DNA from 2 places in the Paenibacillus sp. CFBP13512 genome. Region 1 is predicted to be linked to the other one. Evidence: riboswitches for the same ligand, from Rfam matches in the RefSeq annotation. Region 1 holds a riboswitch; the other holds the start of a gene.
The links. A riboswitch is a leader RNA that binds a small molecule or an ion and turns the genes downstream of it on or off. The one in region 1 is predicted to bind cyclic di-AMP.

Region 1 (3,425 bases):
GAGTCTTATCATTCCTTCTGTGCTTTTATTTTAGAGATTAGGATAACGTGCGTTAGGCGGAGCTTGATAGACCATACAATAAAAAGGCTTCATCCCATCAGGCGTTCTGCGTTCATACATATCTGTAATATAAAAATCTGCTTTCTGATAGGTGCGAATAGCCCGTTGATTCCAGGTCAATACTTCTAAATCAATCTCTGCGGTAGCACTACGTTCCTGAGCCGTCTGCACAATTGCTCGTAAAAATTCTTCTCCATAACCATGACCACAAAGATCGGGACGCATTCCTATACCTAGTCTAATCGTATCTCCTAATGGAAAAAGTTGAGCAAAGCCAGCTAGTTGTTCATGTTTATCTAGAACAGATAGATATTGTTTTTCTCGAATTATCGGATCTCCAAATTCAATCCCTAATTCTTTCATTTGTTCCCATGCCATCCAACCATAGATATTATAAGGTGGTTCATAGATCCATGTGCATACTTCAGCGGCATGTAATTCTGTCAAAGGAATAGTATGAAAAACAGAATCTAGTGATGAGCTCATCCAGTAACCTCCTATGACCATACTTCATATGTATACCATAAAAAAAAGATAAAAAATTTGCAATATCCTGTTTACCATAATTACGAGTAGGTTAATAATAAGTAGACATAATTATAACCACAACAAAATATAAATTTTCAAAGATTCACAATTTTATGTAACCTATTAGACGTTCGATACGTCTTACTTATATAGAAACATAAAAAAACCACCAAAGATTCTGGCGGGAATCTTAAGTGGTCTGTAGGTTCATTTATATGAGTTGTTAATAGGATAATTAATTGTCAGTTGCGAAGGTGTTATATGTGGAATCACTCATAACGCGTTTAGCACCAACGTAACGATTTTGATAGTAATCCATGCTCAAACTGTCAATTCTCACACCTTTAGAAGTAGAAGCGTGTGCGAAGTTACCATTTCCTACATAAACTGCTACATGTGAAACTCCAGCCCCGGTAGTATTGAAGAATAACAGATCTCCAGCAATTAAATCACTTTTTGATACAGGCTCACCTACTTGATATTGAGAACTAGATTGGCGAGGAAGATCAATGTTCATTTTGCCGAATACATATTGTGTAAATCCAGAGCAGTCAAAACCGCTGAAAGATGTTCCACCAATACGATAAGGTGTTCCAATAGCTCCATCAATTACTTGATCCATTTTAGAATCTGCATGTGCACTTGTTACTCCAAGTGACGTAAATGCAATAGCAAGTCCCATTACTGCGGCTGTTAGTTTCTTTTTCATGTTCAAAATCAATTGTCCCCTTCCAATTGCCTACGAGGTTAGCTTAAGGATTCGGTAGAAGGTATTCCCCTATGATCCCTCCGAAACAAGATCAATTCACCCAAAACGGTTCCCCCGTTTCCCGGTACCAAGGAATTTGGCTCAAAGCTTGGTATGTACCGTTCACGGATCATTACGACAAAACGACAAATTTTTCATTACGCTATAAAGGTTACAGCATTTCGTTTTAAAGTTTACAAAGTTGTTACTAAAATCTCACTGGATTTATTCTACCAGAGGTTTTTTACTTTGGCAAACGTTTATTCATCTGTTTTTAATATTTGCTTAAGCATTTTGACGAGTAATCTCTGTCAAAGCCTACGGTTGTCATGTTCTTAAAAGTTAAAAAAATTTAATCTTTTGATCAGATGTGGGTGGTTATTAGTGAATGATGACCACTATATATACTTTCTTCGGTTCACCAATCACAATAATGAACGTTTTTTACCTTTTTTTATGAAAAATCGTGACAATAATCGACTTTATTGGCTTTTAACTCATTATTCGCTACAATATGAGTAATAGATTAAAGTCCCATTTATATGTATAACAGTCTTTATTTATACTGACCTACAAAGGAGTATTCTAACAATATGGATGAAAATCAAGCAAGTAAAAAGTCAATGTCACTGAATATTGTAAGTAGTAGTGCAAAAAGTAGTAAACATAAGGGGTTTGGATCAGGAGCGATTAACCTCAATAATGTTTCCCCTATCATTATAGACCATGGCGAAGCAAAAATCGATGTTGGCGCTATGCATGCCAAAAGTAAGGTAGAAAAAGGAATCAAATTTACTACCAATCGTGAAGAATTAAATGGTGGTCGCCAAGTATGGTTAGTATGGGTCGCTGTAGATAAATTAGCTGAAGGTGTTAATTATGCAGGAGCGACAGCTTGTGAGATGTGGATCAATGAAGAAGAGAAAAAAGGCTGGAAAATTCTTGCCGAGCATGTGAATAAGTTAGATTATGCGATCAAGCGTCGCATTATGTTAGAGGGCTTAGGAACAGAAGAAAAAGCAGCGCTTAAAAAGTTATTGGTTGCCCATAATGAAGAGTGGTGGAATCAGTCTTCAGAAGAGTTTAAATCTGCATTAGAAGGTTAATAATAACTAACATAGTCTACGTATTACACAAAAGACCGACGACCCTCAGATCGTCGGTCTTTTATCATTTCATGTCACCATTTTGGTATCACTTTAAAAAAACTTCTTCTATAGAAGAATAATATTTCACCAACAAGTATTAAGGATTCAAAATAGTAGGATTATCTTTATTTATATCATATAATAACAAGTAAAATATGGTAAAAAAGGTTATGAATGAGGATGGGATGTCAAATGACTATAAAAATTGGAAATTTACTTCCTTCTATCTCTAAACCCTTGTTATAATTAAGAGAAAGTCATCATCGTAGGAAGCTGTCCCTTGCGTGACTAAAATATTCTACAGATGGAGGGAACACTAAATGCAAAAAAGCGAAGCTGCTTACACCAAGACATTAAAACAGCCTATTAGTACAGGTATCCCGGGACTGGATGATATTTTATGCGGTGGCATTCCCCCAGGAGGCGTCGTTATTCTGGAAGGTGAGCCAGGTACAGGCAAAACAACGATAGGTATGCAATTCTTGGTTGAAGGTGCTATTAAACATAATGAGCCCGGTATTTATATTACATTCGAAGAACTTCCTGAACAAATCTACGATGATATGGAACGGTTTGGATGGAATTTGAAAGATTTGGAACGGCGTAACTTATTACGTGTGATCTGTATAGAACCGGAAATTTTATTAGAACAGATGCTTGAACCCAATGGATTATTTGAATATATGATCAAAGAAATTGGTTGTAAGCGTGTAGTTATGGATAGTATTAGTTTATTTAGATTAATGAGTAGTGAACAAGAAGCCAGGACAAACGTATATACCATTCGCAATATTATGCGAAAACATGCGTTGACTTCTTTTTTTATTAGAGAATATTCCGAAGTGGAAGGTATGCATATTCCTTTCGAGAATTATATCTGTGATGGTATTGTCAGGCTTTCTTTGAAGCCTTTAATGGAAAAATATCGTAAGCGGACGATC
Region 2 (3,425 bases), on a different contig from region 1:
TCACGTTGCCGTCGTCTGCTCGTTCATTCAGTGCAGTAGTTGACGATACGTATGGAACGAATACTACACCGGATCAAGCTTTGTTTATTCAGACAGGACAAGCCTATCAAGGTTACATTGCTGCTGAAGGAGAAAGTCGCTGGTTTTATACTCAAGTCACTAATCCAGCGAAACTGACTTCTTTTTTAAGTGTAGTTAATTCGGCTACGGTTGATTATGATCTTTCACTTTATTATTTGAATGAAGAGACATCTGAGATCGAGCAGGTCGCTTTTTCTACCAAAGGTCCAACACAATATGAACAGCTTAGTCATATTGCCAAAGCAGGATATTATTTTATTAGAGTAAGTTCTTATCAAGGAGCAGATACCACTAATCCATTTACTGTATTTGCTGTCACTTCAGATAGTTATGATGCAAGCGAGCCTGATGATAATCCGTGGTTAGCCAAAGATAAAGGATCAGCACCTTTTGTCAGCACACAGAATATTGATAATCGTTTTGACGAGGATTGGACAAAAGTCACTTTGACAGCTCAATCCAAAATGAACCTTCGTCTAGACAACACATCTGCTTATGGAACGTATCAATTACAGTTATTTAATGCGAATCTGGTGAGTCAAGGAACACTGGCACAGAATACCAACGGTCAAGTCACACTACCTGCGGGAACGTATTATATTCAAGTCTTAGCACCTTCTACATTCGATCTAACGACTCCATACAAACTATCTGTTAATTATCAGACAGCAGATGTATCCAGAGTTGCGATCAGTAATATTACAACAGATGGTGGTGTCTATGGATTTATTAATTATGGACAAGGTAATAAGTGGCGTGTCAAAAACAATATTGTGATCTCAGGTCGTGCTTTTGATGCTACAGGCAATCCGGTAGCGAACGCTATCGTAACGACTAATATCACTACAATTCTCAATGGCAAAGTGATTCCCGGAACAGCTACGACAGATGCTTCAGGTAACTTTACAATGCCAGTCAATATTGATAATCCAGGAGTAGGACAATATACTTTCCAATCATCCAAATACAGACATTATTATGATATTGTCAGAATCCAATTTTTCAGCAACGGTAAGCCATTAAATTCAGACATTAGCACACTGTATCATTTCGCTTATGAAATCTACACAGGTTGACCATAATTTTAAAAATGATAGCATCTTGCGTAAAAAATGACATAACCGTTTTCAGAATCTGTTGCAAATGAATGATAAATGCGATGTAACAACAGTGAAAAAGTAGAGAAACGATGAAAAAGAGAGAAAATAGGAGCCTGCGATAGATAACTTTTCAATAGTTATCTGAAAATGAAAGCTGTGATGATTCACAGCTTTTTTTGCGTCTTTTCTCAGCTTTACAGTTGACAAGGACAGGCGTATTATTCATTGCAGGCAGTTGATGAATACGATTCAGCAACTGATATAAATGAAGTTTCCAATGTTTTTGATCGCTGAGTTTTCGGTGCTAACCGAAAAACGGGGGAACCAAATTGCGATTTCACAAAACGGTGTGAGAGCCGGAATGTGAATCGTTGGGGTGAATCTGCATACTGACTAACCATGGTACAGTCAGACAATGCAGTAGGGCGACTCTCACCGCCCGAATCCGACAGCTAACCTCGTAAGCGTGGATAGGAGAGAAGTGTGAAGCTTGTGCCGATCTGACACAGTGTAATACGACTCTGTGTTTTTTGATATGTTAACAATGTCACAACGCTTAATTTTCATATGCATATGAAAAGCGGGGGAACCAATCGTTGATGGAGAGGACTGATAGGAAATGATCAGGATCTACACAACATGGGGTGAATTCCGGTATCTACCGGAACGGGCAATCTTCCAGCCCGAATCCGACAGCTAACTCCGTAAGCGTATAAGGGAGAACTCCTAACCAGCAACTCGGCAGGTACACGATAAGTGTGCGTGTTTGTAGAAGTCTGGGGAAAAGTTCTGCTTTTCTCCAGGCTTCTTTTTTTGTGCCTTTTTTAGCAAATTATAGTAACCAAAATGAATGCAGGGAGTTCTTCACATATGATGGATATATTAATGATTGGATTGGTTTTGTTGATTACTGTAGGGTTGAGCGGGTTGCTGCAATGGGCATCTGTAGCTATCGGAGAAAGAAGGAATGAGCGATGACTTGGCTGCTGTGGATTATTATTGGTGGATTAACCATTTATCTATGTTACGCATTAATTTATCCAGAAAAATTCTAATGGGTCAGGGGAGAACATCGTGAGTATCTTTTCATATATCGGAATTGCAGTCACTTTTATTATTGCTTTAATCATCGCTCGTCCAACCGGACATTATATTGCACATGCTTTTGACAATACACCCAATCGATTAGATCGTTGGTTTCATCCTATTGAAAAATGGATTTACAGGTTCGGTGGAATCAAAGGTGAAAATCAGACGTGGAAGCAATATGCAGGAGCCGTATTGATCAGTAATACAGTGATCTTACTTATCGCTTATGCGATCTTCCGTCTTCAACATGTATTACCTTTGAATCCAGCGGGCATTACGAATATGAGCCCTGATCTAGCGTTCAATACAGCGATTAGCTTTATGACAAATACCAATTTACAGCATTATAGTGGTGAAAGTGGTTTATCTTTATTTTCACAGATGACAGCGATTATCTTTATGATGTTTGTATCACCGGCAACAGGGATTGCGGTTGCAATTGCATTTATTAGAGGAATAACCGGTAAGCCACTAGGTAATTTCTTTACGGATCTAGTACGGGCAATTACACGCATTTTGTTACCTCTTACTTTTATTATGGCGCTTGTCTTTGTTGGATTAGGTATGCCGCAGACGTTGCATACTGTAGTGACAGCACAGACGTTACAAGGAACAGAGCAAAAGATTGGTGTAGGTCCAATTGGATCATTTCTAGCGATCAAAGAATTAGGGAATAACGGTGGTGGTTATTTTGGAGCCAACTCTGCACATCCTTTTGAAAATCCAGGCGGATTCAGTAATATGTTGCAAATGCTGATGATGTTACTGGTTCCAATGTCATTGCCATTTACGTACGGTAAAATGGTCGGCAACTCGAAGCAAGGCCGAGTATTATTCGTTTCGATGGTTATGATGTTTGTCGTGATGCTTAGTGTATCTCTTGCAAGTGAATATCAAGGAAATCCATTGATTAATCAATTAGGTACCCAGCACAATGCAGGATCGATGGAAGGTAAAGAAGTACGATTAGGCGAAGCTCAATCTTCGTTCTACTCTGTAGTTACTACTGCTTCAGAGACTGGTGCTGTCAATAACATGCATGATACGTTAACACCACTCGGTGGATTGATTGCATTAGGAAATATGATGCTAAATACAGTATTTGGCGGTTCAGGTGTAGGACTGTTGAATATTCTAATGTATGCCATTATTGCG

Region 2: it holds a riboswitch for cyclic di-AMP, as region 1 does, so the genes downstream of both, kdpF (K(+)-transporting ATPase subunit F) here and PaeCFBP13512_RS21245 (C40 family peptidase) in region 1, are expected to answer to the same signal.

What each region holds. Positions count from the first base shown of each region.
Region 1 covers NZ_QGAD01000024.1:13,850-17,274, forward strand. Annotated here, with positions in the region: gene PaeCFBP13512_RS21240 (GNAT family N-acetyltransferase) at 31-546, opposite strand; gene PaeCFBP13512_RS21245 (C40 family peptidase) at 824-1,297, opposite strand; cyclic di-AMP (ydaO/yuaA leader) riboswitch at 1,310-1,449, opposite strand; gene PaeCFBP13512_RS21250 (YwhD family protein) at 1,930-2,442, shown strand; gene PaeCFBP13512_RS21255 (ATPase domain-containing protein) at 2,805-3,425, shown strand, end outside.
Region 2 covers NZ_QGAD01000014.1:24,562-27,986, reverse strand. Annotated here, with positions in the region: gene PaeCFBP13512_RS17890 (carboxypeptidase-like regulatory domain-containing protein) at 1-1,157, shown strand, start outside; cyclic di-AMP (ydaO/yuaA leader) riboswitch at 1,460-1,663, shown strand; cyclic di-AMP (ydaO/yuaA leader) riboswitch at 1,725-1,907, shown strand; gene kdpF (K(+)-transporting ATPase subunit F) at 2,156-2,236, shown strand; gene kdpA (potassium-transporting ATPase subunit KdpA) at 2,256-3,425, shown strand, end outside.